Regions from separate parts of the Arthrobacter sp. K4-10C genome, predicted to be linked through region 2. Evidence: predicted binding sites of a transcription regulator. Region 2 holds the regulator's gene; each other region holds the start of a gene.
The links. The regulator LexA, encoded in region 2, represses DNA repair genes until DNA is damaged. The targets are predictions, from matches to a motif close to TCGAACANNTGTTCGA.

Region 1 (9,834 bases), on a different contig from region 2:
GACGGGAGGGTGGTGGACGTCGACCTCGGCCGGGCGAACGGCCAGCCCTTCCTCAACGTGGCCTCAGCCGGCCTGTCGGTGCGTGTTACCGAGGCTCTCAGCCCACGCCTGAAGCGGCATATCGGGCCGCTGGCGTACGGCGTTGCCACCCTTCGTTCGTATGCCCGGCACGAGCCTTTCCGGGCCCGTCTGGAGTTCCCTGAAGGGGACCACGAGCCGATGCAGCTCGAGGGCTTGCTGCAGGTGGCCGTGGGCAATGGCAGGTTCTACGGAGGCGGCAACACAGTTTCGCCAACGGCGGGGATCGACGATCACATTCTTGACATCTACGCAATCCTGGCAGCACCGCTCTGGGAGCACGTGAAGATCGCCAGGCTGCTCAGGGACGGAAGCTTTGTGGAGCACGACCGGGTGTACCACGTGACCAGCCGGCGCGTCCGGCTGGTCACCGCGCCACCGATGCCGGTGAACCTCGACGGCGAGATCGCGGCCATCACCCCGACCGACTTCACTGTGCAGCGAAACGCCGTTCACGTCGTCGTGCCACAGTCCAGCAACAGCGCATTGTTTGACGGGCCGTACGCGCCGAGGGGGACGTCCCTCTGAAGAGTCTATTACTGGCGGCCGCACTGGAGCAGTGTCAGGATTGGAGACACGACCACGCCCGTGGCAAGAGGAGGCTTGATGACCGGCGGGGCACCAGCCGCACCCGAAACCGGCTACGCGCAGGTCAACGGGCTCCAGATGTACTACGAGCTGCATGGCGACGGCGGCACCCCGCTGGTGCTCCTGCACGGCGGGCTCTTCGATATTGAGCAGCAGTTCGGTGCGCTGATCCCGAGCCTGTCAGCCGGGCGCCGGGTGATCGCCACGGATTTCCAAGGGCACGGACGCACCAACGACACAGACCGGCCACTGGCCACTCCCCATCTGGCCTCAGATGTCATCGGGCTTCTGCGGCACCTAGCCGTGGACAAGGCCGATATCTTCGGCTTCAGCGTCGGAGGTGCGGTGGCGCTGGACATCGCCATCAACCAGCCGGAACTCGTGCGCAAGCTCATCGTTTCGTCGGTGTCGTTCCGGCCGGAGGGGGACCGTGGCGGCAATGCCGAAGCTGTCGGGGAGATGACGGTGGACATGATCGCGGGAACACTGATGGAGGAACGCTACCTCGCTGTGTCTCCGCATCCCGATCGCCAGCACCTGCAGGCCCTGCTCAACAAGCTGGCACGCTACGGCGAGGGCGAGATTGGATGGAGCGATGACGACATCCGCGGAATCGCCGCGCCGACGCTCATCACGGTGGGCGACTGCGACATGGTCAGGCTAGACCACGCGGTAAAGTTCCTCCAACTGCGCGGTGGAGACGTGAACGGCGACTTTGAGGGTGTGCCGGAATCGCAGCTCGCGGTGTTCCCGGGCACCAGCCACTTTTTTGGGCTGGCGCGGACCGACCTCGTGCTTGACGTTGTGACGACGTTCCTGGATGCGCCCGCGCCCACCGGCTGGGCGGATCGGTGAGGGCATCATCTTCCTGGTTCCTCCACGTCCACCAGGCGGCGGATCAGGAGGCTTTGACCAGGGGGAGTTCGTCCCAATGCGTTGTGTACCGGGGCGACTGCATGGCGCGCTTCATGGACCAGTCCACTCCGCCCTTGATGCCGCCGTGGCCCAGTCCGATGGAGCCGCGCCCAAAGCGGCGGCTCACGTCCTCGAGGAGCGGGCCGATGCCGCGCTCCTCATGGCGGTTTTCGAAGGGCTCCAGCGGTGACTGGTTGCCCGGGGGGCGCAGGTCGGTGAGCATGAGCCCCGCCTTGGCATACTGCACGCCATCGCGGACGCCGGGCAGCAGGGCATAGGCGGCCTTGGCGAGCAGGAGCGGATCCGCCGTCGGCATTGGAAGGGATACGCACACCGAAGGGTAGGCCTGCTCATGCTGCCTGAAGGGGGATGTGGCCGCAAAGGCGGTCAGGACTTTTGCCTGGAGCCCGTGCCGGCACAGCCGGGCGCTGGCCTGCTGGCCGTAAACGCTGAGGACCTGACGCATGCCTGCAACAGTGGTGACCGGTGTGGAAAAGGAACGGGAGAAGATGAGCTGGTCCCGGCCGATGCGCTCTTCCTCCATGGGAATGCAGGGGATACCGCGCAGCTCCAGCACCGTGCGCATCACCACCACCGAGAACTTGTCGCGGATGACCACCGGGTCTGCGCGTACCAGGTCCAGCACGGTGAAGATGCCGAGGACATTCAGGCGCCTGGCCAGCCGGCCGGCGATGCCCCAGATCTCGTCCACGGGCAGCCAGCCCAGGAGCGCCTCCCGCTGCGGCGCCGGTACGGCGTCCCAGTGGCACACTCCGCCGAAAGAGGCGTTGTTCTTCGCCCACTTGTTGCACAGCTTGGCCAGTGTCTTGGTGGGCGCGATCCCTACGCAGACGGGGACTCCCACGTTCCTGCGGACCGCAGTTTTCATGGCCCGGCCGAGCGTCAGCAGCTGCTCCGGCTCACCCTTCACTCCCAGGAAGGCCTCGTCGATGCTGTAGACCTCCAGCCAGGCCGAGTACCTGCGGAGCAGCTCCATGACCCGGGCGCTGATGTCCCCGTACAGCTCGTAGTTGCTGGATTTGGCTACCAGGCCCCACTCCTTCGCGCGGGGCGCGAGCTTGAACCACGGGTCACCGGTCCGGATGCCAAGGGCCTTCGCCTCGGGCGAGCGGGTCACGGCGCACCCGTCGTTGTTGGACAGGACAATCAGCGGCCGCCCCTCAAGTGAGGGGTCGAACGCGCGTTCTGCCGAGGCGTAGAAGCAGTTCACGTCCACGTGCGCGATCTGCGGCATCTGCCGCATCAAGACCGGCTTAGGCATGGCCGGTGTCAGACATGGTGCAGGCACCTGGTGGCCACGCCCCAGACTGTCAGCTCCGACAGTGCGGGGACCCGGATGTCCGGGTACTTCGGGTTTTCCGCCTGCAGCACCACGCCCGTGGCAGTGATACGAAGCCGCTTGACTGTCAGTTCCCCGTCCAGCACCGCGATTACCACCGAACCGTCCTTCGGCTCAAGCGCCCGGTTGACGATCAACTCGTCGCCGTCGCTGATGCCGGCCCCCTCCATCGAGTCCCCGGTAACGCGCACCACGAACGTGCTGGTGATGTCCTTGATCAGGTGCGCGTTGAGGTCGATCCGGCCGTCGAAGTAGTCCTGCGCCGGCGACGGGAAACCGGCCGCCACCGCGACGGGAGAGACCAGCACCGACAAGTACGAGGCACCCGCATCTATCACGCGGGGACCAACAATAACGCCCACAACACACCCTTATTCGAAAATATGTTCCCATTAGCTTACGCCGTGTGCGGCGATTTTGATCTGCGGGTATAGGTCGGATACAGCTGTCTTCCACGTTTGGCGCAGTCGACTCTGATCAGGTTGCCACGACACACCGACACTCAGGCACCGAATGTGTGTTCTAGTGGTCCGGGGGAGCTGACGAAAGGGTCAAGGCGGTTTCGGACGGCACTGTCGAACAGGCCTACTTGGCGGTTCTGCCAACGATCTGGCGGGCCACAAGCCAGTCGATCCCTGGCAGGTGGCTTGCCCTGATGATCCACCTGCGCAGGAGGAGCTGGGCTTGGTTTGAGGGGAGGAACGATGATGCGGCGCGCCTCCCGGCTGCTTGGGCGACTTCCACAACGGGTCTCCAACGTCGCTCGAATTCGGTGAGCGCTGAGCTGATTCCCTCAGGTGAAGTCACGGGGCCGAGGATGTCGCCCAGGAGAGCGGCACCGGCGGTGGCGAGCGATCCGCCCTGACCCGCGAGGAGCGATACTGCTCCGCAAGAATCGCCAACGAGAATTGTTCGGTCGCTCCGCCAGGCCGGCATGACTATCTGCGCGACGACATCGTCGTAGGCGTCCTCTGGGCACAGTTCAAGGAGCCGGTCAACCTGGTCGCCGAGTCCGGCGAACTCCCGCCACAGCCGCTCCCGGGCATGCTCGGATGGCAGATGCCCGCTAGCGCCTCCGGCCTCCCTGTAGACCATGAACGCCGCCACCTCGTCCGCGCGGAGGCTGTAAAACCCGGCCATCCGGTCGATGCTGTCCGTGAGGACAAACCGGTTCCGGAAACGGGCATTCAGGAGCGGTTCGGTCACGATGAATGCAGCGGCACGCATGCCCAGGGCGCGCAGGTAATCCTCATTGCCACCAAACACTTGGGAGCGGACCGTTGAATGGATGCCATCAGCGCCGACGAGGACGTCCGCGGCGATCGACGCCTGCGGCGAGCCGTCGACGGCGACCCCTACGCCGTCATCCTCGCTCCGGACCTGGGATACCGGGGTGCCATAGCGGATGCGCACTCGGCCCGGGGCCACGTCATCGAGGGCCGCGAGAGCGGCCCGCTCCATGTCGGGGCGTAGCAGGCTCAGGACCTTTCCACCGGCAAGCCGGGCGAATTGCTGGTAATCAAGCCGGGCAGTGGGGCGTCCCGTCACATCGACATACTCAAGGGCGTCGACCTGATAGGCCACTTCCGTGAGGCGCGGGAAGAGGCCAATCCGTTCCGCTGCCTCGAATCCTGGCCCAAAGAAGTCCATCATGTAGCCTTCCGGGCGCGGAGCGGCAGATTTCTCGAGGAGCTCGACCTCCCAGCCGGCCAGCCCCAGCTGGCGGGCCGCAACCAGGCCCGCGATACCGGCACCGACAACCACAGCCTTCATGTCCTACCTCGAACTAGTGCTTGGGCACCTCAGTCTGCCGGGACGGCAAAAGTGTGTCTACCCCACGACGAAGGAGGTCGGACAAGGGGGCAGGGACCGCAGCATGGCTGGTGGTCGTGCCCGGAAAGGCTGATCAAACCAACGGGCTGCAGGAGCTCGCCATCCGCTGGGGCACCCTCTCTGCTGGGCGTTCCTCGCCATGGCCGGCTGCTATGCGGCCTTTTTGGCGGCATGGTTCTATGACGACAAATAAAGAGGGCTGCTCTCCACGATGAGTGCCGAACCGCAAAAGCAGCCCGCCCGGCCGCTCCCTCCCGGAGCCACGTAGACTTGCGGGATGCGGTTGGTGGCAAGCGATATTGACGGAACGATCCTCGGGCACGACGGAAAAATCAGCGACCGCACCATCCGCGCCTTCCACGCCTGCCGCGACGCCGGCGTCGAACTCGTCTTCGTCACCGGCCGCCCGCCCCGCTGGCTGCACCCCCTTGAAGAACAGCTGGGCCACACCGGAACCGTCATCTGCTCCAACGGAGCCGTCGTCTGGAACCTTGAAACGGACAAGCTGGTCTCTGCCCGCACGCTCAGCATCGCCGCCGTACTGGAAATCCGCCGCATCATCAAAGACCTGCGGCCGGCAGCCCTGTTCGCCGCGGAGACACTGACCGGGTTCCATCTCGAGCCCGGCTTCATCGAAAACGAATCGAGCGAACTGCTGTCAGAGTTCACCCCGGCCCCGCTCCAGGAAACCCTCGTTGATGACGACAGCGTGGTGAAGTTCCTCGCCATCGTCCGGGACGGCACCCCGGACGATTTCCTCGCCCAGGTGCGCCCCGCCGTCGCACACCTTGCTGCTGCCACGCACTCCTCGCCCGGCGTCCCCATGCTTGAGTTGTCCCTGCCCGGCGTGAACAAGGCCGTCACCCTGGCCGAGTACGCTGCGGCGCTGGGGATTGACTCCTCTGAGGTAGTGGCATTCGGGGATATGCCCAACGACATCGAGATGCTCCGCTGGGCCGGCCACGGCTATGCCATGGCCAGCGGCCACCCGGAGGCGATCAGGGCGGCAGGGCAGCGGGCCCCGCATTTTGACGACGACGGCGTGGCCCAGGTTCTGGAGGCTCGGCTGACTTCCCTGGGGGCCCGGCGTTCCTGATTCTCCTTCGCGCCGCCGTTCTCACAGCTGGCGCTCACTTCGCGTTCACTTTCGCTCGGTAGCGTGAAGTGCGGAGAGCAGACACCTCTCCTGCAGGCTGAAGGGGTAGAGATGGCACGGAACGCCAAGCATGATATCGCCGATGCACCGCTGCGCAGGGCAACACCCGCGCCGCACTGGAAGACGCTCCGCCAGGGCGACCGCGTCCGCGTCCTGTTCACGCCAGGGTTCGAGACCGGAGGCGTGGTGGACGCCATCACCCCCGACAACACCGTGGTGTGGATTAACCTCGACGGCGGCCGCGGCCGTACCCTGCTGCACTGCGGCGACGGCGTCGAAATCCTGCCGCTGGAGGAGTAACTCCAAACCGGCTGACTGCCGTGCGGGCACCTCCGGTACGCTCGCACTGTGACCCTGCCGTTCTTCGCCAACCCCGACACTGACGGGCGCCAGCTCCCCATCGCCATGGCGCACCGCGGCTTTTCGCCCGAGGGGCTGGAAAACTCAATGGCCGCGTTCCGCGCCGCCGTCGAACTCGGTTACCGGTACCTGGAAACGGATGTCCACACCACGTCAGACGGCGTGCTGCTCCTCTTCCACGACGACACCCTGGACCGGGTGACCGATGGCCGGGGCAAGGTTTCGGATCTGGCCGCGGCGGACGTTGCCAAGGTGCGCATTGACGGCCGCGAGCCTATTCCAACGTTTGACGGATTGATTGCCGAACTTCCCACCGCCCGGCTCAACCTGGACGTCAAGGACTGGAACTCTGTCCGCAGCACGGCGGCCGCCATTGAACGGCACGGGGTGCATGACCGCGTGCTGGTCACCAGTTTCTCCGACCGGCGACGGCGGGCGGTGCTGAAGCTGCTCAGCCGCCCGGTTGCCGCCTCGGCCGGCGTTGTGTCGATCGCCCTCTTCACCTTCCTGGGACCGGTACTGCCCGGCCCGGCTTTCAGGTGGCTGATGCGCCGGATCCTGCGCGACGTCCAGGCGCTGCAGGTGCCGGCACGCCGCAGCGGCGTTGAAGTGGTCACGCCGGGGTTTGTCCGCCGCGCCCATGAACTAGGCCTGGTGGTGCATGTCTGGACCGTCAACGACCCCGCGGAGATGCGCCGCCTGCTGGGCCTGGGCGTCGACGGCCTCGTCACGGACCGCGCCGACCTGCTCAAAGAGATCCTCATGGAAAAAGGCGGGTGGCCGCCCCTGCCACCCGCCTGATCCTGCTTTTCCTGCCGGTTTTTAGCCCCTGCCGGTACTGGTGGATGGGTCCTCGTCGCCTTCCGTCGGGTCGGCGCGCAACTCGTCCGGGTTGCTGTCCGGCAGCCCGCCCGAAACGCCGCCTGGGCCGCCGTTCCCGGCTGACCCGGCCCCGGTGGGAGCGGACGCATCACCCGTCAGCCCGGCATCACCCGTTCCGCGGCCTGCCTCGGCGCTGTCATTGTCCGTTTCGTCAATGTCGCCGCCGAAGGGATTCTCCGAGACCGGACCGGGCGCAGGTCCGGTCTTCAGCCCCGGCGCCTTCTCCTTCTCAGCTTCCATGGCATTGGACCCCTCGCTGATGGAGGAATGGACCTCCACGTCGTCGTTGGGGTCCGTTGGGTCGGGGACATTGAGCTTTTCCGTGGGCTTTGAGGTACCCGCAAGGTCCTCCATGGCGTTCTCTGCTGCTTTGCCGATGCTGTCGCCGATTCCCATGACTGTTCCTCCTGACGTCGCGTGTGCCGGGCGCTCCAGCGGCCGCCCGGCCCTACCCTCCAGAATTATCAGCATGCTTACAATTAGTCCAGAGCTGGGGTGAAGAACCGCGGCCGGGCAGGAAGGACAAGCACGATGAGCAGCTACCATCCGGAAAATGATCCGGCGAACCCTGATCAGCCGGGCGGGAAGGATTCGGCGCGCACACCGAACCCGGACCCGGCGGAAGGCAACATCACCGGCCTGGAACCGGGCGGGGGAGTGCCGCCCGGTGAGACGCCCCCGGCCGAGGACCAGATGAGCGGGGACCAGGGGCACGACGAATAGAGCCCCACACACAAAACAGTGGACCGGCGGCAACTGTCCGCCGGTCCACTGTTTTGAACGTGGTTCACATCAGGGTGCGTCGTTTGTCTTCGCCTTCCGGCTGGACTTCCCGGGGCCGACAAGCTGCCGGTTAAGGCCGTCTGCGTCCAAGCGGGTGTTCCACGAAGCCCAGTCCTGGGGCCGGACCGAGGGGCGGCCCAGCAGGTAGCCCTGGCCGGCGTGGATACCCAGCTCGGTAAGTACTTTCAGTTCCCCCACAGTCTCGATGCCCTCCGCCACCAGGGTGGTGCCGATCTGCTGGGTGAAGTCCACCAGGCAGGAGGCCAGGGCGCGCTGGATGCCGTCGTTGTCCACGCCGCTGATCACGTCCCGGCCCACCTTGAGGAAGTCGGGCCGCAGGTGCACCATGCGGCTCAGCGCGCCGGCGCCGGAGTGGGTATCGTCGACGGCGATCCGGAGGCCCTGGTCGCGGAGAGGATTGATGGCGGCGATAAACTGCGCGTACTCCTCATCCGCAATGGTTTCCGTCAGTTCGAGGACCACCCGGTTGATGGGCAGATCGATGTGCGCGAACAGCTCCGGAAGGCGCGGGTCCAGGCAGGACGTGGGCGAGATATTGAGTGAAACGAACAGGGTGGGTGGAAGGTCCCTGGCTGCCGCCGCCGCGGAGCCCAGTGCCGAAAATTCCAGGTTGGCGCCCAGGCCCACGGCCGCCGCTTCCGCGAACCACAACTCGGCCGCGGCACCGTCGTCACTGACAAAGCGGGACAGCGCCTCCACACCTACGACGCTTTTTCCGGCCAGTCCGTAAATTGGCTGGAAGGCCGTCATCAGCATCTGGCTTTCGAGCAGCGCACTGATCCGCGAGATGCTCCGGATGGCATCTATCTGTTCCGCAAGCTTGGGCGGCATTGCCGGGGGAGTCAGGCGCATTTCCCGTGCGGTCTCCAGCGTTTCCACGGTGTTGGCATCGCTGCGCCGCGTTTCCAGGAGGTATTCCAGCAGGGCCCGCTCGGGGACCCCCGGATTCTCGTCGAGACTTTTGCTAAGGCGCTGACGGACAACCGCGCCGGACGGATCAGTATCCGCCAGTACCGCGGCAATAATGCCCCATGCCTGTACACGAACCGACATTAGCTACGCCCCCAGTTGACGAAGTAATGACCCAGTGGCCCAATTATTGTTCAATTTCCAAACGCCTTTTATTCGGTGCTTCTGATCATCCCAGCTTTAGCGGCAAGGAAAACCAGACACCGCACGATGATCGTATATCGGCGGCACGAAAAACGCAGTAGTTCCCAATAGTTTTAAGCAGCAGTGTGCCGGTAATTGCCAGCAGCTTTCGGCTACGGGTTAGCGCTTTCCGGCTGGTCGGCCAGAAACAACGGAATCTGGTCGGGCGGAACGGGCCGGCTGAAGTAATAGCCCTGCGCGCTCAGGCATCCCAGCCCGCGAAGGATTTCGGCCTGCTCGGCAGTTTCCACACCTTCCCACACAGCTTCCAGGCCGCATGCCCGGACCAGCTGCAGCACCGCCGCCACCAGCGCCGGCTGGCTCGGATCGGTGCCCAGCCCCGTGATCAGCGAACGGTCCACCTTCACCCGGTCCACCGGGAGGCGGCGCAAATAGCTGATGGAAGAGTAGCCGGTGCCGAAGTCGTCGATTTCGATGCCGACCCCCAGCCCGCGCAGCCCGGCCAGCGAGTACCGGTCCAGTTCATTGCCCTTGACGATGGCCACTTCGGTCAGTTCCAGGACCACCTGCTCGGGCCTCACTCCGGTTTCCTTCAGCACGTTGCGGACATCCTCGATGAACTGCAGGCTCTGCAGGTCCGTGGCGGAGATGTTGATCCGGACGGAGAACCTGTTGTCCACGAGGGAGGCATCAATCCAGGAACGGAGCTGTCGCACGGCCGTGCCGAGCACCCACAGGCCAAGCT
Region 2 (9,834 bases):
AGCCGTTCGCAAGGTCTTCAGCGAGGTGGACGCCCGCAAGATTCCAGAGATCATCGTGCTGAACAAGGCCGACGCCGCCGATCCCTTTGTGGTGGAACGGCTCAAGCAGCGCGAGCCGCGCCACGTTGTGGTCTCGGCCCGTACAGGTGAGGGGATCGCGGAACTGCTCAGGGTGATCAGCGAATCCATCCCGCGGCCCAGCGTCAAGATGGCACTGCTGATTCCGTACAACCGCGGCGACCTGATCAGCAAACTGCACGAATCCGACGCTGAAATCATCAGCCTTGACCACGTCGAGGCAGGGACCCGGGCAGTGGCCATGGTCCGGGAAGGCCTCGCCGCCGAACTGGAACCCTTCGCCAGCGATGACTGACCTCGTGGCTGGCGAAGCCACGGACACGGCCGGCGAGCAGTTCGTCATCGGGCTGCTCGACCGGGCCGTTGCCGCAATGGGCGGACAGAGCCGTACCGGGCAGCACGAAATGGCCCGGCAGGTGGCCCGCGCCATCGGGACAGGGAACCACCTGCTGGTTCAGGCCGGAACCGGCACCGGCAAGTCCCTTGCCTACCTGGTCCCGCTCATCGCCCACGCGCTCCAAAGCAACAAGCCGGCCCTGGTGTCCACCGCAACGCTGGCACTGCAGACGCAGATCGTTGGCCGGGACCTGCCCCGGCTCCTCAAAGCGATCACGCCTGCCCTGGACCGGCCCGTGAAGGTGGCACTGGTCAAGGGCCGGTCGAACTACGTGTGCCGGCACAAGCTTGAAGGCGGGTTCCCGTCGGAGGAGCCCGCGGAGGGCCAGCTGTTTTCACTGGGGGAGGACACCAGTGTTCCCCACTTCGCTGCTGCCGTCGGCGGCCCCTCGTCGCAGCTTGGCAAGGAAGTGGTGCGCCTGCGCGAGTGGGCGGAAAAGACTGCCACCGGTGACCGTGACGAACTCCTTCCCGGCGTGACGGACCGCGCCTGGCGGCAGGTCTCGGTCACGTCCATGGAATGCCTGGGATCACAGAAGTGCCCCCTCGCTGAGGAATGTTTCAGCGAGCTGGCTCGCCAGGATGCGGCAGAAGCCGACGTCGTGGTTACTAACCACGCCATGCTGGCCGTCAGCGCCTTCGAGGGGCTTGCGGTCCTGCCCGAGTATGACGTGGTGGTGGTTGATGAGGCCCATGAGCTGCAGGACCGGGTCACGGGAGCCGTCACGGGCCAGCTGTCGGTAGCCATGGTGCACGCCGCTGCGTCCAGTGCGCGTAAGCACACGGCCATCACCGTGGACGCCCTCAACGCCGCCGCCGCAAACCTTGAGCTTGCGCTGGCGGGAATGCCGAACGGGCTTCTTCCCAACGGCTTGAATGACGAACAGCTGGACTGCATCGACCAGTTGCGTGAGGCCAGCCGTGCGGCTCTGTCCGATTCCAAGGGGGACAGCAGTACAACGGCCGACGGCGGCAGGCAGCTTGCGCGGTCACGTCTGATGCTCATCCTGGAACTGTGCGAGCGGCTCCTTGCCGCCCGCGAGAACAGGGAAGTGGTGTGGTTTTCCCGCGCCAGTTCGTTCGATCCCGGCCAGGGGTATTCGCAGCCGGATGAGTCGGCGCCGGTGCTGATCAACATCGCGCCGCTGTCCGTGGCCGGAAGGCTGCGCGATGGCCTTTTTGCCGGTCACACAGTGGTCCTGACATCCGCCACGCTGGCCATCGGCTCCGCCTTCGAACCGACCGCCGGAGGGCTTGGCCTGGTGGGGGACGGTGCACCCGCGTGGACCGGCGTGGACGTGGGATCGCCCTTCGATTATCCGAAACAGGGCATCCTGTACGTGGCTGGCCATTTGCCCAAGCCCGGCCGCGGCGCGTCCCCGGAGTCGCTGGCTGAGCTGGAGGCCCTGATCCGCGCCTCCAGCGGCGGAGCGCTGTGCCTGTTCTCCTCGCGGCGTGCAGCCGAGGAAGCGGCCGAGGCCCTGCGCCCCAAGCTGGACATGACGGTCCTGTGCCAGGGCGATTCCACCATGACCGCATTGGTCAAGCAGTTCGCCGATGAGCCCGACACCTGCCTGTTTGGAACCATGTCCCTTTGGCAGGGAGTGGACGTTCCCGGCGGGTCGTGCCGGCTGGTGGTCATCGACCGGATCCCGTTCCCGCGGCCCGACGATCCACTCATGACAGCGCGTTCGCGGGCGGTGGCGCAGGCCGGTGGCAACGGGTTCATGTCGGTTTCGGCCACCCACGCCGCCATCCGGCTGGCGCAGGGTGCCGGCCGGCTGATCCGGTCCACCGGTGACAAGGGAGTAGTGGCAGTTCTGGATTCCCGCCTTGCCACCGAACGCTACGCCGGGTTCCTGCGCGCCGCCCTGCCCCCATTCTGGGCCACGACGGACCGGGAGACCGCCGTGGCAGCCCTCCAAAGGCTGGCGCGGGAGGCCAACTAAAAAGACGGCACCGTCGCCGGGAATCCGGGAAGGTGCCGTCTTTTTCGAAGCGTTGCTGTACGCGCCCTGATTCTCCTAGAGCGAGCGCAGGACCGAGACCACTTTGCCCATGATGGTGGCGTGATCCCCAAGTATTGGTTCGTACTGCGTGTTCTGCGGGAGCAGCCAGGTATGGCCATCACGCTGGCGGAAGGTCTTCACCGTGGCCTCATCGTCGAGGAGTGCTGCCACAATATCGCCATTTGCGGCATCCGCCTGGCGCCGGACCACCACCCAGTCGCCGTCGCATATGGCGGCGTCCACCATGGAATCACCCGCCACCTTGAGCATGAACAGCTCGCCTTGTCCCACCAGCTGCCTGGGAAGCGGCATGACGTCCTCCACCAGCTGGTCTGCCAGGATGGGACCGCCGGCGGCGATCCGGCCCACCAGTGGCACCATGGCGGTGTCGACGGCGGTGGGCAGCTCGGTCACCGTGGCACCTTCGCGGGCCAGGGAAACCGGTGGGTGGCCGGCTGTGGTCGCCGCCCCGCCGTCCAGGGTAAGTGGCGTGAGCACCTCCATGGCGCGGGGACGCTTCGGGTCCCGCCGCAGATAGCCCAGCTTTTCCAGCTGCGAGAGCTGGTGCGTAACGCTGGACAGGCTGGCAAGCCCCACGGTGTCGCCGATTTCGCGCATGGACGGCGGGTAGCCGTTGTCGTTGACTGAGCGCTGGATCGTTTCGAGGATTTTTTTCTGCCGCGGAGTCAGGCCCTTGGCGGTCCTCTTCGGCTGCGGGGTTGCCCTGCCCCCGGTGGCTGCTGCTGCCATATTCGCCAATGCCTTTCGGTTGCCACCGGGCTTTCAACGGCTCCGGACTGCGTGACTCGCCCTCATTGTCAGACCCTGCTGGTCAACTTCAGGGGTGGTTCTTTTCTTGTTTCAAAGCTAGGCCAGCCACCTTGCTTTTTCAAACATTTGTTCTAGCGAGTCTCGACAATATTCGTTGATAGGTGCTAAAACTAAGAGCGCAACATTCGAACAAGTGTTCTACTGCGAACTGCGGTATTCGAATACGAAACCGGAATGTCAGTGGTGGGTGGCAGGGTGAGGCACGAACAGCACCTCGCTTCGGTTTACGCAGGTCGCTTCGGTTGAGGCCGCCACACTTCGGTTCAGCAGCACGGTACGGTCCAGGAGGGCTCAGACATGTCAGCTATATCCGCTTCTCAGGCCAAGGTTCCGCATGTCCGGCAGGCGCCGCGGCAGGGCCGGCCGGAGACCCCGGGCAGTCCGGCGCCCCTGCCGCCGTTGCGCCTGACCCGGCGGGGGAAAATCGTCCTGATCGGGATCCCGCTCATGCTGTTGGCGGCCCTGCTGCTGTCCCTGACAGGCTTTTTCAACTCGCCGGCCAAGGCATCGGATGCACCGGAGGATCTCGCCGTTACCCCCACTGTCACCGTGACTGTCCAGCCTGGGGAATCCCTGTGGGCCATTGCCGGTGCTGTCGCGCCCGAGCGCGACGCCCGCGATGTTGTTGCCGATATCGTCCAGCTGAACAACCTTTCCGCAGGGGCTGTTTTGCCCGGCCAGCAGCTGTTCGTTCCCACCCACTAGGCCCGAAGCTGGTGTGCATGCCCGCCGCGGACGCGGTCTGTCACATTTTCCGGTCCCCGGAACGGCCACTAAACTGTTCAGGTGAATGACCAGCTAGAGCGTCTGAACCGGCTTCCCCTCCGCAGCAACCTCCGCGGGCTGACCCCCTACGGGGCGCCCCAGCTGGACGTTCCCATCCTTCTAAATGTCAACGAGAACTCCCACGGAGTGCCGGCTGACGTGCGGGCGGCCATCACGGCGGCAGTGGCTGAGGCCGCCACCGGTCTCAACCGGTACCCGGACCGGGAGTTCACCGAGCTGCGCAAAGCGTTGGCGGAGTACCTCGGTCACGGACTGGACGAGTCCAACCTGTGGGCCGCCAACGGTTCCAACGAGGTGCTTCAGCAGATCCTCCAGGCTTTCGGTGGTCCCGGCCGCACAGCCCTGGGTTTCCCGCCCACGTATTCCATGTACCCGCTGCTCGCAAGCGGCACGGATACCGAATACATCAAAGGTGAACGCGCTGACGGCTACGGGCTGAGTGCCGAATCCGCCGCCCGCCAGGTGAAGGAGCTGCAGCCCAATATCGTCTTCCTCTGCTCGCCCAATAACCCTACGGGCACTGGCCTGGGGCTGGACGTGGTGGAAGCCGTCTACGAGGCCGGGGCAGAAAGCCAGACCATCGTAATTGTTGACGAGGCCTACCACGAGTTTGCCCATGACGGCACGCCGAGTGCACTGACCCTCCTGCCGGGCAGGGAACGGCTGATTGTTTCCCGCACCATGAGCAAGGCCTTCGCCCTTGCCGGGGCCCGTCTCGGCTACATGGCGGCTGCCCCGGAAGTTACGGATGCCCTCCGCCTGGTCCGCCTTCCGTACCACCTGTCTGCCGTCACGCAAGCCACCGCCCTGGCCGCCCTGCAGCACCGTGACGCCCTCATGGCCGACGTTGAGGACATCAAGGGTCAGCGCGACCGCATAGTCTCCGAATTGACGCGGATGGGCCTCAAACCGGCGGCCTCGGACTCCAACTTCGTTTTCTTCGGCGGACTGGAGAACCCGCACCAGGTCTGGCAGGAACTGCTGGACGCGGGCGTGCTGATCCGCGATGTCGGAATCCCCGGGCACCTTCGTGTCACAGCAGGCACTGAGACCGAAACCACAGCATTCCTCACGGCCCTGGAAAGCATCCTTGCCAGCCAGGCCGCGCTTCCCGCCTAGACTTGGACTACCGGCGCTGAACGCCTTTGAAACACTCCTTCCCGCTCAAAAAGGACACCAGACCATGAGTTCCACCGGATCGAACACGGCTGCGGCCCGGACTGCGCGCATGGAGCGTGCCACCAGTGAGTCCTCCGTGCTCGTGGAGATCAACCTTGACGGTACCGGCATCTCGGACATCGACACGTCCGTGCCCTTCTACGACCACATGCTCACGGCGCTATGCAAGCACTCGCTCATCGACATGACGGTGAAGGCTACCGGTGACATCCATATCGATGTCCACCACACCGTGGAGGACGTCGCCATCACGTTCGGTGAGGTGCTGCGCACCGCCCTGGGGAACAAAGCCGGGATCCGCCGGTTCGGTGAAGCCACCGTTCCCCTGGACGAAGCGCTGGCCCACGCCGTCGTGGACGTGTCAGGCAGGCCCTACCTGGTGCACGGCGGCGAGCCCGCCGGCCAGGAGTACCACCTGATCGGCGGCCACTTCACAGGCTCCCTGACCCGACACGTTTTCGAAGCCATCACGCTGCACGCCGGCATCTGCCTGCACATGAACGTCATTGCCGGCCGGGACCCGCACCACATCGTGGAAGCCCAGTTCAAGGCGTTCGCCCGCGCCCTGCGCGCCGCCGTGGAACCGGATCCCCGTGTGGAAGGCATCCCGTCCACCAAGGGCGCGCTGTGAGCGGCCAGGTCCTGAAAGACGGCGCCATTATCGATCCGTCCGCTACCCGGAAGCTGCCTTCGCCGGAGGGAAAGCCCACCGTTACGGTGCTCGACTACGGTTCGGGGAACGTGCGCTCAGCCGTGCGCGCCCTGGAACGGGCAGGCGCCGAGGTCATCCTCAGCGCAAAGCCAGAGGATGTCCTGAACGCCGACGGCCTGGTGGTTCCGGGTGTCGGCGCCTTCGAAACGGTCATGCGTGAGCTCAAGGCCGTCGATGGCATCCGCCTCATCGGCCGGCGCGTTGCCGGCGGCCGGCCCGTCCTGGGGATCTGCGTCGGCCTCCAGGTGCTTTTCGAGGCAGGAGTCGAACACGGCACCGAAGCTGAAGGCATCGGGGAATGGCCCGGAAAAGTGGAGCTCCTGCCGGCCGACGTTGTGCCGCACATGGGCTGGAACACCGTGAAGGTGCCGGAGGGGTCAAAGCTATTCGCCGGCGTCGAGAACGAGCGTTTCTACTTCGTGCACTCCTACGGCGTTCAGGAGTGGAACTTCGACGTCATCCAGCCGCGCATGGCGCCGCCGTTGGTCACCTGGTCCGAACATGGTGCCCCGTTCATCGCGGCGGTCGAAAATGGCCCGCTCTGCGCCACACAGTTCCACCCCGAAAAATCCGGGGACGCCGGCGCGCGCCTGCTGCGAAACTGGGTGGATGCGCTGCACCGGCCGGCTGCCGAACCGGTTTCCGGCAGCCAGGCAGATCCGGCCGGCGGCGACGCCTAGATGTGGTCCATTGTCCTGATGGGGCTTGCCGGACTTTTGGTGGGCGGCGCCCTGTCCTTCCGGCAGCAGCAGAAGCCGCTGTGGACCCAAATCTCGTTCTATGTCCTGGCGGGCATGTCCCTGCTTGCCGCCTACCTGCTGACGCTGCCGGGCAGCTGACCGGCCTCCCAGCTATTTCCCGTTCCCAACACTGAGGATGAACATGACCACCGCAAACGATCTGCCGGTTCTTGAACTGCTGCCCGCCGTTGACGTCGTGAACGGGCAGGCCGTCCGGCTGGTCCAGGGGGAAGCGGGCAGCGAGACGAGCTACGGCACCCCGCTGGAGGCTGCCACGAACTGGCAGCAGCAGGGCGCGGAATGGGTGCACCTGGTGGATTTGGACGCCGCCTTCGGACGCGGATCAAACGCCGAACTCCTCCGGGAAGTGGTGGGCCGGCTGGATATCAAGGTGGAACTGTCCGGCGGGCTGCGCGACGACGAAACCCTTGAGGCCGCCCTTGGCCTGGGTGTTGCCCGCGTCAACCTGGGCACCGCCGCGTTGGAGAATCCCGAGTGGACACGGCGGGTCATTGAACGCTTCGGCGACAAGATCGCCGTCGGCCTTGACGTCCGCGGAACCACCCTGGCGGGCCGCGGCTGGACCAAGGAAGGCGGGGACCTCTGGGAGGTCCTTGGCCGCCTTGAGGAGGCAGGCTGCTCCCGGTACGTCGTCACGGACGTCACCAAGGACGGCACGCTGCAGGGGCCGAACGTTGAACTCCTGCGCCAGATGGTGGAAAAGACGGGGAAGCCCGTGGTGGCTTCCGGCGGCATCTCCAGCCTGGACGATCTGAAGGTCCTGCGCTCCCTGGTTCCCCTCGGCGTTGAAGGCGCCATTGTGGGCAAGGCGCTCTACGCGGGCGCCTTCACGCTGCCTGAAGCCCTCGACGTCGCCGGCCGCCGCTAGGCGCACGGGACGGGAAGCAGCCGCGGCATGGCCAGCGATCAACCAGGCACACCCCCACCACGCCAACTGCCGGGGCATATTGCGGCCGCGCTGGCAGGGGCCGGCGGAGCCGCGGATTCGGCCGGACGGCCGTGGGCCGGCCGCAGCCTCGCCGGTGACGACGCCAGGATCCACAACTTCGAGGACGACGACGGAACGGCCGACGCCGGGTACCTCGCCGCGGTGGCGGCGCTCCGGGCAGGTACAGGCGATGAAGCGTCCGTCGTCGCCTCCCTTGCCACCGCACGGGTCTTCATCCCCATCGTGGCCCAGCTTGCCGAGGAGGAGTCGGCCCATGGCCTGCAGGCCGACAAGCAGGCGGACATGGCCCTGGTCACCCTCAGAGCCGCGGACGGCAGGACCGCCATGCCTGCGTTCACGTCCGCCACGGCGCTTTCCGCCTGGCATCCGGACGCCCGGCCGGTAGCCGTGTATGCGGCCCGTGCGGCCCTCTCCGCCGTAGCCGAAGGCGCTGAACTCCTGGTCCTGGACCCCGGAGCCGAGGTTACCTTCGTGGTTCGCCGGCCCGCCGTCTGGGCCCTCGCGCAGCAGCATGACTGGATCCCCTCGTACACGGACGGGGAGCTCGCCGCGGAAATGGGCCGGGCAGCCGGGGGTTTTCCCGCTGTCCGGCACCTCGAACTTCTGCCCGGCAGGGGAGTGGCTGCCCTGGCCGCAGATGGAACAACCATTCCGGGCGGTGGAGCGGGACCCGAGCTGCAGGTTGTGCTCTACCTCGAAGACGGCCTGGACGCAGCCGGCGTCCAGCAGCTCGTGGCCGGACTCCAGGCCGAGTGGGCACGGAATGTATTGTTTGGGGAGCGGGTCGACTCAATCGAGATTAAGTTGCGGCGCGCAGCACAATAGCCGGCAGCCAGGCGGGGTGATCCCCCGTTCCGCTGCGGCAGACGTAAGGATCACCTCGTGAATTTCGCCCTCTACCGGGAGCTGCTGGCCATCCGGCCCATCCGTCGGCTGCTCCTCGTGGGCATGATTGCCCGTATTCCCCACTCGGCTGCCGGAGTGCTGCTGACGCTCCACATCGTCCTGACGCTTGGGCAAGGGTACGCCGCCGCCGGAGCCGCAGCAGCCGTCATGACCATCGGCATGGCACTGGGCGCCCCCTGGCGCGGCCGGCGGGTTGATACCGCCGGGCTGCGGAGGGCCCTGATCCCCTCGGTCGTTTCCGAGGCCGTGATCTGGTCCGTCGTTCCGCACGTGTCCTACCAGTGGCTCCTTCCGCTGGTGTTCGTCGGCGGCCTGCTGACCCTTCCCATCTTCAGCGTGGTGCGCCAATCCCTCGGTGTACTGGCCGATGGCGACCAGCGTCGTACCGCCTATGCACTCGATGCGATCACCACCGAAATGGTGTTCATGATCGGCCCGGCCGTGGGCGCCGTGGTGGCAACCAGCGGCTTCACCATGGCGGGCCTGACGGTGGTGGGCCTGGCCACGTCACTGGCCGGGCTCTTCCTTATCTGGTTCAATCCGCCCACGCGCAGTCCTGAACAGGGACCGGAGGGCGTAGCCGGCCAGCGCCACGCAGCCCAGACCGCCGTGGTGTCCGCCGCCCCCGCCCACCTGCAGGAGGCCGCCGCCGGGCTGGGGGCGGCCGGCTCCGCGGCACCGCCGGGCCTGCGCAGCAAAGTCAGCCGCAATTTCGCCTGGTTCACGGCAACCGTGGCCGCACTCTTCGCAGTGGCCGCCGGCGCCGGGATGGTCCTGAGCGGCACCGACGTCGGCATCGTTGCGGCCCTGGAAACAGGCGGCCGGCAAAGCGAAATCGGCATCGTCTTCCTGTTCTGGTGTGCCGCCTCAGTGGTGGGAGGGCTGGTATACGGCGCCATGCACCGTCCGGTGCCGCCGATCCTCCTGCTGCTCGGCATGGCTGCCCTGACCATCCCGATGGGGTTCGCCTCCGACACCTGGACGCTGGCCCTGCTTTCGGTCCTGCCCGGACTGCTGTGTGCGCCGGTGTTGTCCGCAGCGTCCGAGAAAGTGGCGGACCTGGTCTCCGAGGAGCGCCGCGGCGAGGCCATGGGCTGGTACGGCTCGGCCCTCACCGCGGGCATCGCACTGGGTTCGCCGCTCGCCGGGGTGTTCATCGACGTGATGGGTTCCGCGGGCGGGTTCGTGTCCGTGGGAGTGGCTGGCGTGGTGCTTTGCCTGGTGGGC
Region 3 (9,834 bases), on a different contig from region 2:
GCTGGACCTGGGCTACTGGTCCTACACCACCGTGGTGGTGCTGGTGCGCGAGCCGTTCCATCCCGTGATCAGTGATCCGGAGAGCATCGAACTGCTGTGGGTCCCGCTGCACGAGGTGGAGGGCAAGGAACTGCACCCCGGCTTTGCTGCGGCCTGGCCGGACCTCAGGCGCCGGCTTGTTCCCGGCGGGTCTCTTCCCGGCGGCGCTTCCTAGTAGTCCGGGCCGTATTCGGCCTCGACGAGGATGGGCAGGTGGTCCGAGTTGCCGCGCGGCAGTGTCTCCACGCTTTGGATGTCCAGGCCCAGGGACGTTGCGAAGTCGAAGTGGCCTTTGAACACCTTGTACCGCGTGTAGGTGCGGCGGTTGCTGAGCGACAGGGCATATCCGGACTTTTTCATGTGGATGTCCAGGTTCTTGGTGAAGAACGGGTAGTTGAAATCGCCCACCATCAGGGTCATTAATCCCTTGCCCATGCTGAGCAACTCGGCGTGGGCGGCATGGATCTGCTTCCGCCGGAGCGAATTGGAGGCGGTCAGCGGTGCGGCGTGGAACGAACCGATCACGAGTTCATGCTGGGTGTCGTTGTCCATCACCCGCACACCGATCAGCCGCTCGTGGGCCGGGGCCAGGACCCTGTCATGCATGGACTTCTTCAGGGCAAAGGACTGGGTATCCAGCGCGGTGAAGCGGCTGGTGCGGTAGTAGACGGCCAGGCCCAGGCGGTTTCCCTTGGTGACGTGCGCCAGGTGCAGCGGGCCAAGGGTTTCAGGGAGGTCAGTGGCATCCACCTCCTGGAGGCAGAGGGCATCGACGTCATGGTTCCTGGCCAGGGCAAGGAGCTCGCCGCTGGCCAAGTGTTTGCGGAGGTTGTAGCTGATGACACGCATGGAACACCTCTTCCGAGGTCGCTGACAGGACCAGTTCCCGAGTCTAGTCCGCCGCATTCCCCCAGGCTCAAACATTTCGCTGCTCCATACTTTCGTGCCGTACCGCTGCGGCGGCTCCGGCGCAAGCGGTTAGAGTTAGTGGCAATTCACTGAAGTTTTCTGCGAAAGGTCACCGTTGACTGAAGAGCTTCCTGAGCTTGCGGCCGGCAATGCGTATTACCAGGTCCTGGGCAGCGGCCACTTCCGTTCCACCATCCACGCGCAGGGTGCCTGGAACGTCCACGAGCAGCACATGGCGCCTGCCTCCGGCCTGTTGGCCGATGCCCTGGAACGGCACCAGCCGCGGACGGACATGCGGATGGCCCGGCTCAGCTACGAGATCCTTGGGCTGATTCCCGGCGGGGAGTTCCACATCGAGACGTCCACCCTGAGGCCCGGGAAGACCATCGAACTGCTGCAGGCCGAACTCGTGTCCGCGGGCCGGACTACAATCCGGGCCACGGCGTGGCGGATGATCACCAGCGACACCGCGGCGGTAGCCGCCGTCGAGGACGCCGCCATACCCGGCCCTGACGACTGCAAGCCCTACGATGGGTCCGCCGTATGGCCCGGCGGATACATCAGGTCCCTGGAGATGCGCGTGGCCGAAGGCCACCGGCCGGGCGCGGGCAAGGTCTGGCTCCGTACCGGCCACCCGTTGACGGACCAGGCCGACAGCAGCGACCTGGCCCGGCTGATGGGGCTGGTGGACACCGCCAACGGAATAGCGGCACGGGTGCCGCCGGGCCGGGACAGCTACGCCTTCCCCAACCTGGACCTGCAGGTGCACATGTACCGCCGGCCGGAAGGGGAATGGTTGGGGCTGGACAACGCCGTCTCCTTTGGCCGGGACGGGATCGGCCTGACATCCACGGTCCTGCACGACCGGCAGGGCCCGTTCGGGCGGGCCGAACAGATTCTTACGCTGCGCCGGACGTGACGGGCCGGTGCCGGCTAATCCGGCACTGGCGGGCCTATCCCTGCTCGATGGCCTCCAAGGCCAGGGCGTAACCTAGGTTTGGCCGGTACGCCAGCAGTACAAGCAGGAATTGCACAATGACCGTAAGGGAGCCCAGCAAGATGCACCACCCCGTTCAGGGATCCCGCCCATTGACAGTGGTGCGGCAGGAAGCATCGCTGGGAGCGGGGAGGGACCTGGAATTCGGGCTCGAGCTTCTGTCCAAGGCCCGGTCCGGGCAGATTGGCCCTACCCTGCGGCTCTACCGGCCTGCCCCTACCGTGGCTTTCGGGCAGCGCGACACCCGGCTGCCGGGGTTCGAGGCAGCAGCCCGGGCGTGCCGTAACAACGGCTTCGAACCGCTTGTCCGCAGGGCCGGCGGACGCGCCGCCGCCTACCACCAGGGAACGCTGATCGTGGACCATATCGAGCCGGACCCGGATGCGATCGCCGGCTCCAAGACCCGCTTCGGGTATTTCGGGGACTTGTTCGCCCGGGCGCTGCAGGAGGTAGGTGTCCAGGCGGCAGTAGGCGAAATCCCGGGGGAGTACTGCCCGGGCGAGTTCAGCGTGCACGGGTGGGCCACAGCCAACCCGGGCCACCGGGTGAAACTTGTGGGCACCGCCCAGCGGGTGGTGGCGGGCGGCTGGCTGTTCAGTTCGGTGATTGTCGTGGAAGACTCCGCGCCCATCCGGAAAGTGCTAACGGACAGCTACGCCGCGCTGGGGCTGGAATGGGACCCTGCCACGGCCGGCGCTGTTGAGGACCTGGTCCCCGGCATCACCGTTCAGGCGGTGGAGGATGCTTTGCTGAAAACGTATGCGGGCCATGCCGCCCTGGAAACTGCTTCCTTCAGCAGGCTGGGTGCCTGACCCGCATCGCTTGCCAGGTGCGGGTCAGGCACCCGCAGGCGATCATGCTGCCAGGCGCGTCTTGACCTCGGCTGCGGAAGGGTTGGTGGCTGCCGTGCCGTCCGGGAACAGGACGGTGGGAACGGTGCGGTTGCCGCCGTTCAGCTGCTCCACGAGTTCGGCCGTACCGTCCACTTCCTCGATGTTGATCTCGGTGTAGCCTATGCCCTGCGCATCCAGCTGCTTCTTGAGCCGGTTGCAGTAGCCGCACCAGGTGGTGGAAAACATGGTGATGGTGCCGGATTCGGGAGTGAAATCCACAGGGTTCTCCTCTGTGTCGATGTTGGTTCCGTTCCTTTCAACGGTAGCGTGCCGGCCCGTATTCCCCCGCGCCCGCACCCGCCGGGCCGCCCGGATGACAGCATGTGTCGCCGATGGCATGCTGGAGCCATGTGTGGACGCTATGTGATGGCACGTGCCGTGGGGGACCTCCTGGCCGAGTTCGACGCCGAGCTCGAGGATGAGGTGAGCATTCCGCCGTCGTGGAATGTGGCGCCCACTGACGACGTTCCCATCGTCCTGGAGCGGCTGATTGATGACGGCCCGGAGCGCAGGCAGGTACGGCAGTTGCACGTTGCCCGGTGGGGGCTGGTTCCGTCCTGGGCGAAGGATCCAGGCATCGGCTCGCGGATGATCAATGCCAGGAGCGAGTCGGTGCTGGAGAAGCCGGCGTTCCGGAAAGCCATCCAGTCACGGCGCTGCGCTGTACCGGCCGACGGCTACTACGAGTGGAAACAGGGCCCGGGGAAGTCGAAGCAGCCCTACTATGTCCATCCCGGCGAAAACCGGGGACTGGTTTTTGCCGGGCTCTATGAATGGTGGAAGGACCCCTCCGTGCCTGCCGGTGAGCCGGGACAATGGATGCTGTCCACCTCCATCCTGACAGCGGACACGCCGCCTCCCGGGTCCGAATCAACGGTGTTCGGGAAGCTGACTGAGCTGCATGACCGGGTTCCGCTGCCCATGGACAAGGCCACCATGCAGGCCTGGCTGGATCCGGAGGTTGATGACGCCGCCGGGCTGGTGGATCTGGTGCGGTCCGGCGTCAAGGACGTGGCTGCCGACTGGCGTGTGGAGTCGGTGGGCAAGGAAGTGGGCAACGTGCGCAACAACGGGCCGGAACTGATCAGGCCTGTGGAAGCACTGTTCTAGCAGCCCCGTCCTGCGCGGCGGGTCACACGGTGACTGCGCCGCCGTCGTCCACTGCCCAGGTGGGGTTGTAAGCCACTTCCCAGCGGAATCCATCCGGGTCGGCAAAGTAGCCGCTGTAGCCGCCCCACGGCTGAGTGACCGGCTCCGCGACGATGGCGGCACCAGCCGCCGCAGCCTCCGCCATTACCCGGTCCACGTCTTCCGTGCTGCCCAGGTTGTGGCTCAGCGTGATGCACGGAACCGGCCCGGGGGCGCTGACCCCTGCCTCCGCCTGCATTTGCCCCGCGTCCCACAGGGAGAGCACCAGGCCGTGGTTGACCTGGATGAACAGCACATCCCCGGCAACCTCCTTATGGACCGGCCAGCCCAGGCCGTCCACATAGAACGTCCGGGACGCCGGAACGCTGCGGACGCCCAGTGAAATGAAGTCGACTCTTGGCTGCATGCTTCGATACTGTCAGAGGATGGCAACAATTCAAGGAAACGATCGAGACGCTTTGGCCGACAAGGAACAGCTCGCTGCCGTCCGTGTTGCTGTTGACGAGGTGGATGACCAGATTGTCACCCTTATCGCCCGCCGTGAACGGCTGATCCGCATTGCCGGCACCCTGAAGGGCGACGACGCTGAGGTGCGTGCGCCTGACCGCGTGGAGCGGATCATCCAGCACGTCCGTTCAGCCGCAGAGAAGAAGGACATCGACCCGGACATCGTGGAATCCACGTACCGGGCCATGATCTCGGGCTTCATTGAACTCGAGATGCGGGTCCACAAAGAAAGCAGCTGAACGCGTTTCCGGGCAACAGGCAGCAGTTTAGGGCAACAAAAAGAGGAAGCCTTAGAGGGCTTCCTCTACCGGGACGCCGGACTGGAATTCCCGGCCGTCCGCCTCGCTGAAGGCAGAGATGACATGCCCCTGTCCCAGCCCGTTAATGGCGGCGAGGGGGAAATGCCCCGTGATGGTGTTTCCGGAGTGCGATACGCCGGAGAGGTCATAGTTTTCCTCCGTGCCCTGTTCGCGGTTGAACGAGTAGAAGGCAATGGCCTCCCCGTTCATGAACTCGATGCATAGCCGCCGCTGGGACGAGTAATCCGGGGTGGCCCCAACCAGCCCAACGACATAAGCGCCGGACCCCGGGATGCTGCCGTCAATGTCGAAGGTGGCCACCAGGGTGGAGTCCTGGGCTTTGAGGGATGCCTGCTTGAGGAGTGCGTCTTGGGTTTCCATGGCACCATCCTGCTCCCTGCCGTACGCTCCGTCCACCCCCTTGGCTGCCCTGCGGGACCCTTTTCTATGCATTGGGTTGAACCCGGCGTAGACTTGAAGTGTTCGAACACATATTCGAATAGAGTCAGGTTCTTCCGGGAGGCGTTATGGGGATGTTCAGCGAATCCGTTGATGTCACGTGCTCGCCTGACGGCCAGCCCCAAAGCCTCTTTTGGGCGGGGCGTTCCTATGATGTTTGCGCTGAACCCGTCCGATGGTACGAACGCCGCAAATGGTGGGCCGAAGACAACAGGGCTCCACTGGGAAGCGGCCCAGGTGTGGTGGACCACGAAATCTGGCGGATCCAGGTTCTGCCGTCGTCTGATGGCAACGGCAGGGACAAGGCTTCCCTTGAACCAATGACCCTTGACCTTTCCCGGCATATCCGCAGCGGCCGCTGGCGGCTCCTGCGGATCCATGACGCCCTCCGGCCCAGAACAGCATGAGCTTCACGCACCTTCACGTCTCCACCGCATTCAGTGCCCACTACGGGGTTTCCTGGCCGGAAGAACTGGCCCAGGCTGCCGCCTCAGATGGTGCCACCGCTCTCGCCTGCACGGACCGCGACGGCCTGTACGGAACCATCAAGCACCTTAAAGCCTGCATGGCAGCTGGTTTGGATCCCATTGTGGGAGTGGACCTAGCGGTCCTGGACGACGACGGCGATCACCGCACCCAGGTGGCAGGCAGGGTAGTGGTGCTCGCCCGCGGCCACAATAATGGTTCCGGTTACCGGGCTCTGTGCCGCCTGATCTCCGATGCCCATGCCCGGACAACAGGAAAAGCCGGGGGAGCGGTGCCGGTGGCCGTGACGCGGGCGGAACTGGCTTCCCGCACGCTCGATCCCCAAACCCTCAAACCGGTTCTGACCGTCCTGATTGGCCCGGATTCCGATGTGGGGCGGGCAATGAGCGGCCGGCGTTATCTCCGGCCGCGGACACTGTTCAAGCAATGGCTGGATGCCATGCCAGGCGGCACGGTGGTGGCCGAAATTGTCTCTCAACTCAGTGCACCAGGTTCGCCTTTAAGTACTGCCCACGCAGTCCGCATGCTTCGGCTCGCCGAGGAACACCAAGTACCGGCAATCCTGACGAATGCAGTCCGATACTGCGCTGCGGACGGTGCCCCCACAGCTGATGTGCTGGATTCAGCCCGGACCTTGAAGTCGCTTCCGGAACTCGCCACCGAGCCGCTGCTTCAGCCCACCGGCCAGGGCTGGTTGAAGTCAGCCGACCAGATGCTCCTGCTCGGCAAGGAGATTATTTCTGCCGCCGGATACGGTGCCGCGGACCTCCAGCAGCTGATGACGCAAACCGGGGCGCTCGCCGATCTGTGCCGGATTGATCCGGTTGCCGACATGGGTTGGAAGCAGCCAGTCGTCCCGGAGGCATCAGTTTTAGGAATCAGCCAGGATCCACACAGCGAGCTGGTCCAGCGCTGCCGTTCCGGGATTGGCAGGCGGTTTCCCGGCATTAAAGGCGCGGAAGAAAAAACCATGCAGTCCCGGCTCGACCATGAACTGGGCATCATCCGAAACCTTGGGTTTTCTTCCTATTTCCTGACGGTTGCCGAAGTGTCACGGATGATCCAGGACATGGGGGTCCGGGCGGCTGCCCGCGGGTCAGGGGCTTCCAGCCTGGTCAACTACCTCATAGATGTCAGCCACGTGAATCCCCTCCAGCATGACCTGATCTTTGAACGCTTCCTCTCCCAGGACCGTGCCACCCTTCCTGACATCGATATTGACGTGGAGAGTGCTGAGCGCCACAACGTCTATCGGCGGATCTTCGAGCGGTTCGGTGCTGAACGGGTCACTTTGATGAGCATGCAGAACGGCTACCGCGCCAGGGGTGCAGTACGTGATGCCGGCCTGGCCCTTGGCATGGACGATGGCGAAGTAGGGGAGATCGCCAAGCAGTTGTGGCGCTTTTCGGCACGCAAGTTCCGTGAGGCACTGCAGGAAAAACCCGAACTGCGGGAGCTCGCCGGGAGGGTTGAGCAGCGGGACGCCGAAGGCAACCAGCAACTGGACCTGCTGGTCGACCTGACCGAACGCCTTGACCGGTTGCCCCGGCATATCTCCATGCATCCCTGCGGAGTGATCCTCGGCGATGCCACCCTGCTTGACCGCACGCCGGTCCAGCCCAGCGGTCTCGGGCTGCCCATGAGCCAGTTCGACAAACACGACATGGACCCCATGGGCATGCTCAAGCTCGATGTCCTGGGAGTCAGGATGCAAAGTGCCATGGCGTTTGCGGTGCGGGAAATCATCCGCATCCATCCGTCAAAGGAAGATGTAGTTGCTGCTGGCCGGCACCCCGCTGGCCCGGACGGTTCGGGACCCGACTACATTGCGGACAATGGCCATATCGATCTCAATGCAGTGCCCCTCGACGACGAGCCCACCTACGAGCTGATCCGGAGCACGCATACCCTCGGCTGCTTCCAGATCGAATCCCCAGGCCAGCGGGAGCTGATCGGAAAGATGGCGCCTCGGGAGTTCAACGACCTCATCATCGATATTTCGCTGTTCCGCCCCGGGCCCATGAAATCGGATATGGTGCGGCCATTCCTGGAACACCGTCACGGATTCTCCCCGGAGGTGTACCCCCACCCCGACCTGAAACCGGTGCTGGCGGAAACCCACGGGGTCACTGTCTTCCACGAGCAAATCCTGCGGACGTTCGACGTGATGACCGGTTGCGGGCTGGCCAAGGCAGACGAGTTCCGCAGGGCATTGAGCAACGATGCAGGGGAAGCCCACGTTGAGGAGTATTTCCGAAGGGAGGCAAAAGCCAAGGGGTATTCAGCTGAGGTGGTTGACAAGGTCTGGCACACCCTAAAGTCATTTGCCAGCTTCGGATTCTGCAAAGCCCACGGTGCGGCCTTTGCTGTGCCCACCTACCAGTCCGCTTGGTTGAAGACCCACCATCCTGAGGCATTCCTTGCCGGGTTGTGGGAACACGATCCGGGCATGTACCCGAAAAGGCTGCTGGTAGCGGAAGCGAGGAGGCTGGGCGTACCGATCCTTCCGTTGGACATCAACCTCAGCAAGGCGGAATACCGGGTGGAGCGGGTAACGTCCGGGCCGGACACCGGCAAATTGGGTATCCGCCTGAGCCTGAACGGAATCTACGGGCTCTCAAAATCAGAACTGCTAAGAATCGTCGCCGGCCAGCCCTATGAATCACTTGCCGACCTCCGGGCCAGGTCGAGGATCAGCAAGCCAAACATTAAGAGGCTGGCGCAGCTGGGCGCCTTCGATTCTTTGCACCGGGAGGCAGGAGGCACGGCCAACAGGGCTGACCTGGTACATCATCTGCAGAAACTCCAGGCCTCCGGCAGCAGCAGGAAAGGCGTAGAGGTCCTCGAGGGGCAGTTGTCGCTGCCACTGGGGGATGTTGAACTGCGGAATGTCAGCCACGGACTGCCTGCACCCACGTTGGTGGAAAATGTCCGGGCGGAGCTTGACCTGATGGCGGTGGATGTCAGCACCCATCTGATGGACAGCCACCGGCCCATGCTGGACAGGCTTGGCGTCACAACGGCGGACAAACTCCTGGGCCTGCGCAATGGTACCGAGGTCCTGGTGGCCGGGGTACGCGTCGCAACCCAGACGCCGCCCATGAGGGGCGGCCGGAGGGTGGTGTTCATAAGCATCGACGACGGCACCGGCTGCATAGATTCAGTCTTCTTCCACGAAGCACAGGAAAACGCCGGGTTACTCCTGTTCGGGACGCGGCTGCTGCTCATCCGCGGGACCACCCGGCGGACGGGGCCCAGGGGAATCAGTTTGAGTGCCAGCATGGCCTGGGACCTAAGCAGGACAGAAACCCTGCCGTTCCCCGATGCCACAGCCCAGGCGCCGGACGTGGCACATCCGCTGGACGGGATCAGCAGAAGCCTTGCCATCACGGGATATAGCGGCTGATCCTGCCGTGCGCCGCGTTGGTCGGCCCTTCGCTGAACCGATAGCATTGACGATGGCTGGCTGTGGTCCCCGTACGCCACAAGCTATGAAGCCTGAACTTTGAATAGGAGACACCCGTGTCAGATGCCCAGCAGATCACCCTCATCGTCGATGGCGAAGAGACCAAGGTGACTACCGGGACAACCGGTGCGGAACTCTTCTTTGAGCGCCGCGACGTTGTTGTTGCCCGCGTCAACGGCGAACTGAAGGACCTGGACCAGGAACTTCCCGAGGGCGGCGACGTCGAAGGCGTCACGATCGATTCCCCTGACGGGCTGAACGTGCTCCGCCACTCCGCCGCCCACGTGATGGCGCAAGCCGTCCAGCAGCTGCGCCCCGACGCCAAGCTGGGCATCGGCCCGTACATTACTGACGGCTTCTACTTCGACTTCGACGTCGCCGAGCCGTTCACCCCCGAGGACCTCAAAACCCTCGAAAAGATGATGCAGAAGATCATCAACCAGAACCAAAAATTTGTCCGCCGTGTGGTGAACGAGGACGAGGCCCGCGAGGCCATGAAGGACGAGCCCTACAAGCTTGAGCTGCTGGGCAAGAAGAACGATGCCGCCGAGGCCGGTGAAGGCGTCAACGTCGAGGTCGGCGCCGGTGACATCACCATTTATGACAACGTGGAGCGCAAGGACGGGACCA

Region 1: the regulator LexA is predicted to act here: its motif matches at 3,451-3,466, upstream of AC5RUU_RS09735 (LexA family protein).
Region 3: the regulator LexA is predicted to act here: its motif matches at 5,277-5,292, upstream of AC5RUU_RS09090 (DUF6504 family protein).

The regions. Positions count from the first base shown of each region.
Region 1 covers NZ_JBNHFI010000006.1:85,211-95,044, forward strand. Annotated here, with positions in the region: gene AC5RUU_RS09720 (lipid kinase) at 1-606, shown strand, start outside; gene AC5RUU_RS09725 (alpha/beta fold hydrolase) at 685-1,521, shown strand; gene AC5RUU_RS09730 (Y-family DNA polymerase) at 1,565-2,863, opposite strand; gene AC5RUU_RS09735 (LexA family protein) at 2,872-3,303, opposite strand; gene AC5RUU_RS09740 (FAD-dependent monooxygenase) at 3,527-4,714, opposite strand; gene AC5RUU_RS09745 (HAD family hydrolase) at 5,052-5,870, shown strand; gene AC5RUU_RS09750 (hypothetical protein) at 5,982-6,230, shown strand; gene AC5RUU_RS09755 (glycerophosphodiester phosphodiesterase family protein) at 6,279-7,091, shown strand; gene AC5RUU_RS09760 (hypothetical protein) at 7,113-7,568, opposite strand; gene AC5RUU_RS09765 (DUF6480 family protein) at 7,704-7,895, shown strand; gene AC5RUU_RS09770 (EAL domain-containing protein) at 7,965-9,029, opposite strand; gene AC5RUU_RS09775 (putative bifunctional diguanylate cyclase/phosphodiesterase) at 9,242-9,834, opposite strand, start outside.
Region 2 covers NZ_JBNHFI010000002.1:354,111-363,944, forward strand. Annotated here, with positions in the region: gene hflX (GTPase HflX) at 1-373, shown strand, start outside; gene AC5RUU_RS04315 (ATP-dependent DNA helicase) at 366-2,423, shown strand; gene lexA (transcriptional repressor LexA) at 2,499-3,233, opposite strand; gene AC5RUU_RS04325 (LysM peptidoglycan-binding domain-containing protein) at 3,612-4,019, shown strand; gene AC5RUU_RS04330 (histidinol-phosphate transaminase) at 4,101-5,219, shown strand; gene hisB (imidazoleglycerol-phosphate dehydratase HisB) at 5,284-5,910, shown strand; gene hisH (imidazole glycerol phosphate synthase subunit HisH) at 5,907-6,671, shown strand; gene AC5RUU_RS04345 (hypothetical protein) at 6,690-6,830, shown strand; gene priA (bifunctional 1-(5-phosphoribosyl)-5-((5-phosphoribosylamino)methylideneamino)imidazole-4-carboxamide isomerase/phosphoribosylanthranilate isomerase PriA) at 6,874-7,620, shown strand; gene AC5RUU_RS04355 (SseB family protein) at 7,648-8,526, shown strand; gene AC5RUU_RS04360 (MFS transporter) at 8,584-9,834, shown strand, end outside.
Region 3 covers NZ_JBNHFI010000005.1:288,590-298,423, reverse strand. Annotated here, with positions in the region: gene AC5RUU_RS09135 (NUDIX domain-containing protein) at 1-214, shown strand, start outside; gene AC5RUU_RS09130 (endonuclease/exonuclease/phosphatase family protein) at 211-888, opposite strand; gene AC5RUU_RS09125 (thioesterase family protein) at 1,064-1,867, shown strand; gene AC5RUU_RS09120 (lipoate--protein ligase family protein) at 2,008-2,757, shown strand; gene AC5RUU_RS09115 (mycoredoxin) at 2,800-3,057, opposite strand; gene AC5RUU_RS09110 (SOS response-associated peptidase) at 3,187-3,948, shown strand; gene AC5RUU_RS09105 (VOC family protein) at 3,971-4,393, opposite strand; gene AC5RUU_RS09100 (chorismate mutase) at 4,413-4,733, shown strand; gene AC5RUU_RS09095 (hypothetical protein) at 4,785-5,174, opposite strand; gene AC5RUU_RS09090 (DUF6504 family protein) at 5,321-5,659, shown strand; gene AC5RUU_RS09085 (DNA polymerase III subunit alpha) at 5,656-9,144, shown strand; gene thrS (threonine--tRNA ligase) at 9,261-9,834, shown strand, end outside.